3 regions of the Streptomyces sp. NPDC003248 genome follow, and region 3 is predicted to be linked to each of the others. Evidence: riboswitches for the same ligand, from Rfam matches in the RefSeq annotation. Region 3 holds a riboswitch; each other region holds the start of a gene.

Region 1 (4,202 bases), on a different contig from region 3:
CACAGCAGCACGTCGGTCCAGTCGGCGCCGGAGAGCGAGCCGAGCAGCCAGAACAGCACACCGCGGGTCGTCTCGGCGTCGGCCGAGGTGAGCACGGTGAAGGAGGTCAGCGCGGAGAACAGCTGCATCGCCGCGACGCCGGAGAGGACGACGCGGTCGGTGCTGCCGCCGAGGCTGTGGCTCAGCAGCAGGACGAGCCCGAAGGACACCAGCGCCCCGGCGAACGCGCCCCCCGACAGGGACACCGCGCCGCCGCCCACGCCGAGCACGACCACGGCGACCGCGCCGGTGGAGGCCCCCGAGGACACCCCGAGCACGAAGGGGTCCGCGAGCGGGTTGCGCAGCAGCGACTGCATCACCGCCCCGCACAGCGCGAGTCCCGCCCCGCAGACGGCGGCGAGCATCGTCCGGGGCATGCGCAGGTTCCAGACGATGCCGTCGCGCAGCGGCGCCAGCCGGCTCTCCCCCGCCCCGAGACGGGCGGCGACCGACCACCACACGTCCGAGGCGGAGATGTCGGCCGGGCCGATCGTCACGGCGACGGCGACCGAGACCGCGAGGACGAGCAGGCCGCCGGCCGTCACGAGCGTGTCGCGCAGCCTCACCCGGCGAGCCCGAACGAGCGCAGTCCGGCGGCGACCTGTTCGATGCCCTCGACCGTGCGGATCGACGGGTTCATGGCCTGGCCGCTGAGCAGGACGTACCGCTTCTTCTTCACGGCGGTGAGGTTGCGGGTGGCGGCGTCGGTCTCCAGGAAGCGGATCTTGGCCGCGGCGGTCTCCGCCGTCTGCGACCTGCGGGTCAGGTCGCCCAGGACGATGACGTCGGGGTCACGGTCGGCGACCGTCTCCCAGTTGATCTGCGGCCATTCGTCGTGCGTGTCGGAGAAGGCGTTCTCCGCGCCGACGGCCCGGGTGATGGCGCCGGGGGCGCCGCAGCAGCCGGCGAGGTAGGGCGACTCGGAGTTGGCGAACCAGTACATGAGGGAGACGCCGGAGGCGTCCAGTCCGGCGGTGGCCTCGCGGACCCGTTCCCGGAGGCGCGCCACGAGCTTCTCGCCGCGCGCCTCGACGTCGAAGGCGCGGGCCAGGTCGCGTATCTCGCCGTACACGGCGTCGAGGGTGAGCGGCTCGCTGCGGGAGCCGTCGCCGCCGCTGTCGTTGTCCTTGCCCTCGGAGCAGTCGGACGGCGAGACGTAGGTGGGCACGCCCAGCTTCTCGAACTGCTCGCGCGTGGCGACGCCGCCCTTGCCGAGGGTGGAGACGAACGAGGCGGTGACGAAGTCCGGTTCGGCGTCCAGCACCTTCTCGAAGGACGGGTTGTTCTCGGCCAGCCGCGGCACGGAGGCGTTGGCCTTCTCCAGTCCCTTCAGCACCGGATCGGTCCAGGTGGCGGTGCCGGCCATGCGGTCCTGGAGGCCGAGGGAGAGCAGGATCTCGGTGGTGCCCTGATTGAGGGAGACGGCCCGCCGGGGTGCCGACTCCAGCGTGACGCGGTGACCGCAGTCGACGATGGTGCGCGGGTAACCGGCGGCGGCCCGCTCCCCGCCCGCGGCGGATGCGCCGGAGCCTGCGCAGGCGGTGAGCAGGAGGGCGGGGGCGAGCAGGAGGGCCGCGGTGCGCGGGGCGCGCGGCGGTGTGGAACGGAGCACGGGCATGCCTCGGGTGTCGGGGCTCGTACGCGGAGCCTGGCCTGCGGACGTCCGCCACGCCCTGGGGCGTGCCGGTGCCAGCAGGTCTTCGGACTCGGGTTCGTCCGCGCGGGGCGCCTTCCCGGTTCGGTGCCGCGCCGGCCCGCCGGCCGGCCCGTCCCCTTTCCCAGTGGCATGTGTGCCCCGCCCGTCCCCCTCACCGCTGCGCGTCAGCTCCGGATTCGCACCGGATTCCCTGGCCTCGGATGTGGCTCGACTGGCCTCGGCAGGCTATCAAGCCGCCGGTACGGCCAGGTCACGGCATCGGCCGCGGGCACGGTCCGGAGCAGGCACCCGGTGCTGTGCGCTCCGGAAGCAGGCGCCCGGCTCACGGGCGGTCGGGAAGCAGGCGTCCGGTTCACGGGCGGTCGGGAAGCAGGCGTTCGGTCCACGGGCGGTCCGGCGTCCGCCGCGGGCTCGGCCCCGGCGTCCGGCGCGCGGACGGTCCCGGAGCCGACGTCCGCCGCGCGGGCGGCCCCGGAGCCGGCTGGTGTCCGGCGCGCGAGCGGTCCCGGACCCGGCGCCCGGCGTCGGGCGCGTGTGCGGCCCGACGGCTCCTCGGGGTCCGCCGGAGATCGCGGCAGAGGCCCGTCGATAGGGTCGCCCCATGACTGTCGCCCGTTCCGTCGCCCTGTTCGTCGTCGCCGCCCTGTTCGAGATCGGCGGGGCCTGGCTGGTCTGGCAGGGCGTCCGCGAGCACAGGGGCTGGGTCTGGGCCGGGGCGGGCGTGATCGCGCTGGGCCTGTACGGCGTCGTGGCCACCTTCCAGACCGACGAGAACTTCGGCCGCATCCTCGCCGCCTACGGCGGTGTCTTCGTCGCCGGATCGATCGCCTGGGGCATGGTCGCCGACGGCTACCGTCCCGACCGCTACGACGTCGTCGGCGCCCTGGTCTGCCTCGCCGGCATGGCCGTGATCATGTACGCGCCGCGGGCACGGTGAGCCGGCCCGCCGTCGCCGGCCGGGTGCGCCGGCGGGCAGCGCGGTGCCGCCGCGGCTCGCGCCGGACGCGCGTGCGTCACCGGCCGCCGTGGGGGCAACCGTGCGGGTGCGGGGTGACCAGGCCGCTCTGGCAGACGATGACGACGAGCTGGGCGCGGTCGCGGGCGTGGAGTTCGTTCATGGCCCGCTGGATGTGGCCGCGGACGGTCAGCGGGCTCAGCGCGAGCCGGTCGGCGATCTCGGCGTTGGACACGCCGCGCGCGGCCAGCGCCGTGACCTCCCCTTGCCGGTCGGTCAGGGCCTTCAGGACGTCGGGAGCGCGAGGAAGTCGTCGGTGTCCGGGGTGGCCGGTAAGCGGGTGACGAGGGCCCGCGTGGCGGCCGGGGAGAGGAGGCCTCGTCGGCCGACGCGCCCGGGTCCTCCGGCACGAGGAGGAGGACCCGGTACCTGCCGGGGACGACGGCGGGCCCGTCAGCCGGCGAGCACGCTCGCGAAGAAGTCGAGCGACCGGTCGACCTCCTTGAGGGAGGGGCCGCGGTTCAGGTGGCCGTGCGTCATGCCCGCCGCCAGGTACGTCCGGACCGGGACACCGCACTCGTCCAGTTGCCGGGCGAGGAGGTCGCCGGACGGCCGGAGGTCGTCGAACTCGGAGAGGACGACACCGGTCGGGGGCAGGTCGTTCAGGTTCGCCGCCCCGGGCATCGCGTCCGCCGGCAGGTCGGTCAGACGGCCGACGTAGTTGCGCACCATGCCCTCGATCGACTCGGTGGTGAACCGCAGGAGCGACGGCAGGTCCCGCATCGCCGCCGCCGTCTCGTCGTCCAGGGCCGGGGTCGGGAAGTGGGCGAAGGGATAGGCCAGCAGCAGGGTGTCCGGGCGGGGTTCGTGCCGGTCGCGCAGCCGGATCGCCGTGGACAGGGCGAGGGCCGCGCCCGCGCTCGCGCCGCCCAGGGCGACGGGGCCGCGCGCCCGGCCGGATCCGTGGAGCCAGAGCCACGCGGCGTGCGCGTCGTCGACGGGGACGGGGTGGCGGACGCCGTCCACCGCCAGCCGGTATCCGACGGAGACCACCAGGGCCCCGGCGCGGGCGGCCAGCTCGGCGGAGACCGTGTGCGCTTCCGGCATGTCGAGATCACCGGCCGCGAAGCCGCCGCCGTGCAGCCACAGCAGCGCGCGGCGGGGCTCGTCGCGCGGGGCGTACACACGGACGGGCACCTCGCCGTGCGGCCCGGGGACCAGGTGGTCCTCGACCGAGACGTCCGGCAGGCTCCACTCGCCGGGATCGCTGTAGTACTCCGCGAGCCGGGCGCTCGCCTCCGGGTCGGACGCGGCGTCCTCCCAGCCGAGGCCGTCGAGCAGGTGCAGCTTCCCGGCGAGGAAGGGATCTATCGGCATGGGCGCTCCCAGGGTGTCGGGTCCGTGGTGCGGGCGGGCGTGCCCCGGGAACGGGCGCGGCCTCGGGCGAGGACGCCGGTCCCGGGGCTCCTTGTCGGGACCAGTGTGATCGCTCGGCGCCGCGGGGCGGGAGACCGGCGGCGCCGGCTGCCGGGAACGGACGCCGGCGGAGAT
Region 2 (4,202 bases), on a different contig from region 3:
GCCCCGTGCGCGCACGGGGCCGCCGAGGATTCGACGAAAGGTTGATGTAGTGACCACCGTGAACGCACTGGTGACCGCCGAGCGCGCGCTGCGGGCAGCGGCTCCCCACGAGGTGCTCGACGCGGTCCGCGGCGTACTGCTCCGCCAGTACGCGGCGGACTCCGTCGAGCTGTACCTCGCCGACTACGGCCTGACCGTGCTGCAACCGGTATCCGAGCTGCCGCACACGGCGGAGCCGGTGTCGGTGCACGACGGCCCGGCCGGCCGGGCGTTCGGCGCGCAGGAGCCGTTCGTGGAATCGGTCGGGGACGGGCGGGTGCGGGTGCACCTGCCGGTCTCCGTGCGCGGCGACCGGCTCGGCGTGCTGACCGTGACCCTGCCGGAGCCGGCCGGCGACGTGCCGGCCGAACTCGCGGAGATCGCCCGGGCCCTCGGGCACGAGCTGGTCGTGGCCGACCGGGACACCGACCTCTATGTCCAGGCGAGACGCAAGGACCGGCTCACCCTGGCGGCCGAGATGCAGTGGCACCTGCTCCCGGGCCGGTCGTGCAGCCGCCCCGAGTTCGATCTGGGCGCGCAACTGGAGCCCGCCTACGCGGTCTTCGGCGACAACTACGACTGGTCGGTGACGGCCGACCGCCTGATGCTGTACGTCACCAACGGCATGGGCGAGGGCACGGAGGCGTCCCTGCTGACCGGCCTGGCCATCACCGCGCTGCGCAACGCCCGGCGGGCCGGGCTGTGCCTCGCCGACCAGGCGGCGCTCGCCGACCAGGCCGTGCACGCCCACTACCGGGGCCGCCGCTACCTGTCCGTCCTCATGCTCGACCTCGACCTCACGACGGGACGCGCCCGGGTGGTGGACGCCGGCTCCCCGCGGATGCTGAGGCTGCGCGACGGCCGTGTGGAACGGATCCCCCTCGACGCCCAGTTGCCGCTCGGCATGTTCGAGGAGACCGACTACGTGGAGCAGGAGGTGCGCGCCGAGCCCGGTGACCGCCTCGTCTTCGTCAGCGACGGCGTGCACGCGGTCTCCTCCCCCGGCGGAGAGACGTACGGCGACGCCCCCCTCGCCCGGGCGATCCAGGCCACCCGCCTGCTGCCCGCGGCCGAGGTACCGCACGCCGTCCTGCGCGAACTGAACCGCCACCGCGGCGAACGGACCCCGGAGGACGACGCCCTGGTGGTCTGTCTGGACTGGCGGGGGCGCTGATCCGGGAGAGCGGCGGGGGGCGGTGGGCCCGTCGGGCGCACCGGCGGGCGCGGGCGCGTCGTGTGCGGCAGACACGAGCCGGGGCGACACACGGCGAGCCGGGCGGCGTGCTTGGTCGGCTGTGCGCCGGGGTGTGAGCCGCCGCCCGCCGCTCGCGCGCCCCCGTTGCCGCTTGTCACCGCCCCGGTCCGCGCACTACTGTCACCACGCCTTGGTGAACGGGAAATCCGGTGTGATGCCGGTGCGGCCCTCGCCACTGTGATCGGGAAGTCCGGCTCCGGCCCTCGCGGGCAGCCACTGGGTCCTCGGACCCGGGAAGGCGGAGCACGGGCGGTGGTACCCGTCAGCCAGGAGACCGGCCAAGGCGCGTCAACCATCCACGAGGTGCTGGAGAGGGTCTGCTGAGCCATGCACATAGCCGAGGGTTTCCTTCCTCCGGCGCACGCGGTCGCCTGGGGCGTCGCGTCGGCGCCGTTCGTCGTCCACGGAGTCCGCGCACTGAGCCGTGAGGTGCGCGAGCACCCGGAGAGCACGCTTCTCCTCGGCGCCTCCGGGGCCTTCACGTTCGTCCTGTCCGCGCTCAAGCTGCCCTCGGTGACCGGCAGTTGCTCGCACCCCACCGGGACCGGCCTGGGCGCGATCCTCTTCCGGCCGCCGGTCATGACGGTGCTGGGCACCATCACCCTGCTCTTCCAGGCGCTGCTGCTCGCGCACGGCGGGCTGACCACGCTCGGCGCCAACGCCTTCTCGATGGCGATCGTCGGGCCCTGGGCCGGCTACGGCACGTACCGGCTGCTGCGGCGGTTCGCCGTGCCGCTGATGGTCACGGTGTTCTTCGGCGCGTTCGTCGCCGACCTGTCGACGTACTGCGTCACCAGCGTGCAGCTGGCGCTGGCGTTCCCCGACCCGGGCAGCGGGTTCCTGGGCGCGCTCGGCACGTTCGGCTCCGTCTTCGCCGTCACGCAGATCCCGCTCGCGGTGAGCGAGGGCCTGCTCACCGTCCTCGTGATGCGCCTGCTGGTGCAGTCCAGCAAGGGCGAACTGACCCGGCTCGGCGTGCTCGTCACCGGGCGGCGGTCGGCGCAGCCGACCGGGACGGAGGCGGTGGCCCGGTGAACCGCAACACGAGGATCAACGCCCTGCTGCTGCTCGTGGTGGTCGCCCTCGCGGTGCTGCCGCTGGCCCTGGGCCTGGGCGACGGCAAGAAGGAGCCGTTCGCGGGCTCCGACGCCGAGGCGGAGACGGCGATCACCGAGATCGACCCGGACTACGAGCCCTGGTTCTCCCCGCTGTACGAGCCGCCCTCCGGTGAGGTCGAGTCGGCGCTGTTCGCCGTCCAGGCCGCGCTGGGCGCGGGCGTCCTCGCCTACTACTTCGGCCTGCGCCGGGGCCGGCGGCAGGGCGAACAGCGGGCGAGGGCCCTGCCGGACGGCCCGGGGACCGCGCACCGGACGGTCCCGGACGCCGGCGCGGACGGCGCGGAGCGTGCGGAGGCGACCGCGCCGGCGGACGGCGCCCCCGGCGGCGCCGGGAAGTCCGCGCGCGGACGGGCCTGACCCTCGTGCTGCCGATCGACGCGGCGGCGCACAGCAGCCGCTGGCGCCGCCGCCACCCCGTGGACAAGGCCGTACTCGGACTCGGGCTGACCCTGCTCGCGATCTCCCTGCCGCCCTGGCCGGGCGCGGCCCTGGTGCTGGTGACGGCGCTCGCCGTGCTGCTGGGCCCGGCGGGAGTGCCGGCCCGCCGGCTGTGGCGCGCCTACCGGGTGCCGCTGGGCTTCTGCGCCACCGGTGCCCTGCCCCTGCTGGTCCGGGTGGGCGGGCCCGGCGCCTTCGTGGGCCTGGCCGACGGCGGGCCCGCGCGGGCCGGGGAGCTGATGCTGCGCACCTCGGCCGCCTCCCTCGGCGTGCTGCTGTTCGCGTTCACCACCCCCGTGTCCGACCTGCTGCCGCGGCTGGTGCGGGCCGGCGTGCCCGCGCCGGTCGTGGACGTCGCCCTGGTCACGTACCGCATGAGCTTCCTGCTGCTGGACTCCGTGCGGCGGATCCGGGAGGCCCAGGCGGCCCGGCTCGGGCACACCTCGCGGGCCGCCGAGTGGCGCTCCCTGGCGGGGCTCGGCGCCACCGCCTTCGTGCGGGCCTTCGACCGGGCTGCGCGCCTGCACGCCGGGCTCGCCGGACGCGGCTACGACGGCACCCTGCGCGTCCTGGTGCCCGAGGCCCGCGTCTCCGTCCGCTTCACGGCCGCGAGCTGCGCGCTCCTCGCAGCGGTGGCCGCCCTCACCCTCGTCCTGGAAGGCCCCCTGTCATGAGCGAGCCGGTGGCCCTGCGGGGCGTCTCCTTCGCGTACGAGGACGGCCCGGCCGTGCTCGACGGCCTCGACCTCGCGGTCCGCGAGGGCCGCGCGCTCGCCCTGCTCGGCCGCAACGGCAGCGGCAAGACGACCCTGATGCGGCTGCTCAGCGGCGGGCTGCGGCCGCGCGCCGGGACGGTGACGGTCGACGGGCGGCCGGTGGCGTACGACCGCAAGGGGCTGACCGGGCTGCGGACGACCGTCCAGCTGGTGGTGCAGGACCCGGACGACCAGCTGTTCGCCGCGTCCGTCGCGCAGGACGTGTCGTTCGGGCCGCTCAACCTCGGTCTGCCCGACCCCGAGGTACGGGCCCGGGTGGCGGAGGCGCTCGCCGCCCTGGACATCACCGCCCTCGCCGACCGGCCCACGCATCTGCTCTCCTACGGGCAGCGCAAGCGGACCGCGATCGCGGGCGCCGTCGCGATGCGGCCGCGCGTGCTCGTCCTCGACGAGCCGACCGCCGGACTCGACCCGGACGGCCAGGAGCGCCTCCTGGCCACGCTCGACGCCCTGCGCGCCGCCGGCACCACGGTCGTGATGGCCACGCACGACGTCGACCTGGCCCTGCGCTGGGCCGACGACGCGGCCCTCCTCACCCCGTCCGGCGTCCACACCGGGCCCGCCGCCCCGACCCTGG
Region 3 (4,202 bases):
CGCAGACCGGTGGCGGCGATGCGCTCGCGCAGGGCCGCCCAGCGGTCCGGCCAGCAGAACTCGACGCCGTAGTGGTCCGGGTGCAGGACGCCCCGGGCGGTGCGGGTCTTCTCCCAGGCCGGAAGCGGGCCGTTGCGCTCGGCGAGGTCGGCGGAGGCCTCGTACGCGGCGAGCATGACGCGCTCGGCGATCCGGGTGGAGAGGGCCTTGGCCTCGGGGGAGTCGAAGGGCAGGCGCAGCTTGAAGAAGACGTCCTGGAGGCCCATCGCGCCGAGGCCGACCGGGCGCCACCGGGCGTTGGAGCGGCCCGCCTGCTCGGTCGGGTAGAAGTTGATGTCGACGACGCGGTCGAGGAAGGTGACGGCGGTGCGGACGGTGTCGTCCAGCCGCTGCCAGTCGATGCCGTCGCCGTCGACGAAGGCGCCCAGGTTCACCGATCCCAGGTTGCAGACCGCCGTCTCCCCGTCGTCGGTGACCTCCAGGATCTCCGTGCAGAGGTTGGAGGAGTGCACGACGTGGCCCGGCGTCGCGGTCTGGTTGGCGGTGCGGTTGGCGGCGTCCTTGAAGGTCATCCAGCCGTTGCCGGTCTGCGCGAGGGTGCGCATCATCCGGCCGTACAGCTCGCGCGCCGGGATCGTCCTCCGCGCCAGGCCCGCCGCCTCGGCCCCGCGGTAGGCCGCGTCGAACTCCTCGCCCCACAGGTCGACCAGCTCGGGCACGTCGGAGGGGGAGAAGAGGGACCACTGCGCGTCGGCGTTCACCCGGCGCATGAACTCGTCGGGGATCCAGTGCGCGAGGTTCAGGTTGTGCGTACGGCGGGCGTCCTCACCGGTGTTGTCGCGCAGCTCCAGGAACTCCTCGATGTCCGCGTGCCAGGTCTCCAGGTAGACCGCGGCCGCGCCCTTGCGCCGGCCGCCCTGGTTCACGGCGGCGACGGAGGCGTCGAGGGTCTTCAGGAACGGGACGATGCCGTTGGAGTGCCCGTTGGTGCCGCGGATGAGGGAGCCGCGGGAGCGGATCCGGGAGTACGACAGCCCGATGCCGCCGGCGTGCTTGGAGAGGCGGGCGACCTGGTGGTAGCGGTCGTAGAGCGAGTCCAGCTCGTCCTTGGGGGAGTCGAGGAGGTAGCACGACGACATCTGGGGGTGCCGGGTGCCGGAGTTGAAGAGCGTGGGGGAGGAGGGGAGGTAGTCGAGGCGGCTCATGAGCCCGTAGAGCGCGGCGACTTCGTCCACGGCCCGCGTGGTGTCGTCCTCGGCGAGTCCGGCGGCGACGCGCAGCAGGAAGTGCTGGGGCGTCTCGACGACCTTGCGGGTGATCGGGTGGCGCAGGAGGTAGCGGCTGTGCAGGGTGCGCAGGCCGAAGTACCCGAAGCGGTCGTCGGCGTGCGGGTCGACCAGCGCGTCGAGCCGCGCGCCGTGCAGCGTGACGAACGCGGCCGTCCGGTCGGAGATCAGCCCCTCCCGGTGTCCCACGGCGACGGACCCGGTGAAGGAGGTCACGCCCTGGGAGGCGGCCTCGGCGCGGATGCCGAGGGTGAGCAGACGGGCGGCCAGCCGGGAGTAGGCGGGGTCCTCGGAGATGAGCCCGGCGGCCGCCTCCGTGGCCAGCTCGCGCAGTTCCGTCTCGTCCGCCCGCGCGGAGCGGCCCCGCAGGGCGGCGGCGGCGACCCGGCCCGGGTCGGCGTCGGGCAGGTCGGCGGTCAGCTCGGTCAGGGTCCGCAGCAGTGCGGTACCGGGGCCGTCGGTGTCCTGCGGGCCGGCTGAAGCCGGATCGGCTGGCGCGATGGTCACGTGGGGCTCTCCCTCGCTCGGCAAGGGGCCTGGCGGAGGGCAGGGGGCAGCACACGAGCGCGCACGGCGTCGCGTCCACCGGCCCACTCCACGAGGCCCGGACGTCAAGGCACCCGAGCCGGACGGCCGGGCGCACTGTCGGCAGGTCCTCGGACTGGACGGGTGGGCGCACATGGGTAGGGGCGCACACGAGTACACCGTTGCGGGACAGTTCCGGATTCGCACCGGATTCCCCTGCGGCGACAGCGAGCACGAGCATACATCTTGTGCTCGCCCGTCACGCCACCCCCAGATGTTGTGTTGCCGGTGATCTCAGAGCGTCAACCGGTAGGTCAGCAGAGTGAGGTCGTCCAGGTGCGGCACGGGATTCCAGTCCCGCTCGGGTGTGCGGACGAAGCCCAGCCGCTCGTAGAGCCGGTGGGCGGTGCGCATGGCCCGCTGGCTCGACAGCACGACGGCCGTGCAGCCCCGCGTGGTCCGCGCACGCTCCACACAGGCCCGCACGAGGGCCTCGCCGGCGCCCCGGCCGCGCTGCTCACGGGCGACCGCCAGCGCGCGGATCTCGGCCTCGCCGGGGCGGGCGATGTCGGCGACGGGCCCGGGGCCCGGTACGAAGGTGACCCCGCCCAGGAGCAGGTCGCCCGCCACGGCCACGAGGACGGTGGCGGCGGCCGCCCGCGCGGCCACGTCCTTCAGCACGGGCAGGTACGCGTCGCCCTCGCCGTGGTCGAGGAGTCCGTCGTCGAGATAGGCGCGGGCGGTCAGGTCGCCGAGGCCGGCGTGCTCGGAGGGTTCCGCTTCCCGGATCCGTAGGTCCATGGCGCGCAGTGTGCCCCACGCACACGACGGTGGGCCGCCGGATTTCTCCGCCGGCCCACCGAGAGCTCCGCCGCGTGCGACGTTCCGGCTAGTGGGACGTTCCGGCGGTCGCCGGCGGCAGCTCCACCTGGACGCCCGGGTCGCCGGCGTCCGCCGTGTAGTCCTCCGGGCTCGTCTCGTCGACGCCCTCCGGGGCCTTCAGCGCCTTCAGCACGAAGGTCAGGACCACCGTCACCACCACGTTCAGCACGAACGCCGTCAGACCGATGTACCCGATCTCGCCGATGCCGGGGATCTCCTTCGCCGACCCGCCGAAGTGCTTCTGGGTGGGGGAGGCCACGCCGTACGCGGCGAGCGTGCCGTAGAGCATGCCGGCGGCCCAGCCCGCGAGCAGCGCCCAGCGGTGGAACCAGCGGGTGAACAGGCCGCCGACCAGGGCCGGGAAGGTCTGGAGGATCCAGATGCCGCCGAGGAGCTGGAAGTTGATGGCGACCGTCTTGTCCATCGTCAGGACGAACGCCAGGGCGCCCACCTTCACCAGCAGCGAGACCAGCTTGGAGACGCGGGTCTCCTCCTTGGGCGTCGCGTCCGGCTTGATGAAGTCCTTGTAGATGTTGCGGGTGAACAGGTTCGCGGCCGCGATGGACATGATCGCCGCCGGGACCAGCGCGCCGATGCCGATCGCGGCGAAGGCCACGCCCGCGAACCAGGCCGGGAACATGTCCTCGAACAGCTGCGGGATGGCCAGCTGCCCGTTGGTGACCTTGATCCCGGCCGCGATCGCCATGAAGCCCAGCAGGGCCAGCAGGCCGAGCATCAGGGAGTACAGCGGCAGGATCGTGGTGTTGCGGCGGATCACCTCACGGCTCTTGGAGGACAGCGTCGCGGTGATCGAGTGCGGGTACATGAAGAGCGCCAGCGCGGAGCCCAGGGCCAGCGTGGCGTACGTCCACTGACCCGCCTCGGCCGGCGCCAGCGCGCCCCGCGGCTTGCCCGTCGCCGGGTTGGTCTGCGCGAACGCGTCACCCGCCTTGGCGAAGACGTCGTCGAACCCGCCCAGCTTGATCGGGATGTAGATGATCGCCACCGCGATCACGATGTAGATCAGCGTGTCCTTCACGAACGCGATCAGGGCGGGGGCGCGCAGCCCCGACGAGTAGGTGTACGCGGCCAGCACGCCGAAGGCGAGCAGCAGCGGCAGGTCCTTGACGAACCAGTTGGTGTTCTCGCCGCCGCCGACTCCCATCACGTCCAGCACGGCCTGGATGCCGACGAGCTGGAGCGCGATGTACGGCATGGTCGCGAGGATGCCGGTGACGGCCACGGCCAGCGACAGGCCCTTGGAGCCGAACCGGCCGCGCACGAAGTCCGAGGTGGTGACGTACCCGTGCTTGTGCGAGACCGACCACAGGCGCGGCAGGAAGGTGAAGATCAGCGGGTAGATGAGGATCGTGTAGGGGACCGCGAAGAAGCCGGACGCGCCGGCCGCGTAGATCGCCGCCGGGACCGCCACGAACGTGTAGGCCGTGTACAGGTCGCCGCCCAGCAGGAACCAGGTGATCCAGGTGCCGAACGACCGGCCGCCCAGCC

The links. Region 3 has a riboswitch for cobalamin ahead of ACZ3KJ_RS13350 (ribonucleoside-diphosphate reductase subunit alpha). Riboswitches for the same ligand answer to the same signal wherever they lie in the genome.
Region 1: linked by a shared signal. The riboswitch ahead of ACZ3KJ_RS20435 (ABC transporter substrate-binding protein) and the one ahead of ACZ3KJ_RS13350 (ribonucleoside-diphosphate reductase subunit alpha) in region 3 are both predicted to bind cobalamin.
Region 2: linked by a shared signal. The riboswitch ahead of ACZ3KJ_RS19530 (energy-coupling factor ABC transporter permease) and the one ahead of ACZ3KJ_RS13350 (ribonucleoside-diphosphate reductase subunit alpha) in region 3 are both predicted to bind cobalamin.

The regions. Positions count from the first base shown of each region.
Region 1 is NZ_JBVHDT010000008.1:97,977-102,178, forward strand. It holds gene ACZ3KJ_RS20430 (FecCD family ABC transporter permease) at 1-605, opposite strand, end outside; gene ACZ3KJ_RS20435 (ABC transporter substrate-binding protein) at 602-1,657, opposite strand; cobalamin riboswitch at 1,714-1,927, opposite strand; gene ACZ3KJ_RS20440 (YnfA family protein) at 2,298-2,633, shown strand; partial or broken gene ACZ3KJ_RS20445 (response regulator transcription factor) at 2,710-3,026, opposite strand; gene ACZ3KJ_RS20450 (alpha/beta hydrolase fold domain-containing protein) at 3,105-4,028, opposite strand.
Region 2 is NZ_JBVHDT010000007.1:344,235-348,436, forward strand. It holds gene ACZ3KJ_RS19525 (PP2C family protein-serine/threonine phosphatase) at 71-1,213, shown strand; cobalamin riboswitch at 1,409-1,591, shown strand; gene ACZ3KJ_RS19530 (energy-coupling factor ABC transporter permease) at 1,622-2,329, shown strand; gene ACZ3KJ_RS19535 (energy-coupling factor ABC transporter substrate-binding protein) at 2,326-2,769, shown strand; gene cbiQ (cobalt ECF transporter T component CbiQ) at 2,775-3,524, shown strand; gene ACZ3KJ_RS19545 (energy-coupling factor ABC transporter ATP-binding protein) at 3,521-4,202, shown strand, end outside.
Region 3 is NZ_JBVHDT010000004.1:374,518-378,719, reverse strand. It holds gene ACZ3KJ_RS13350 (ribonucleoside-diphosphate reductase subunit alpha) at 1-1,793, opposite strand, end outside; cobalamin riboswitch at 1,917-2,052, opposite strand; gene ACZ3KJ_RS13345 (GNAT family N-acetyltransferase) at 2,106-2,612, opposite strand; gene mctP (monocarboxylate uptake permease MctP) at 2,701-4,202, opposite strand, start outside.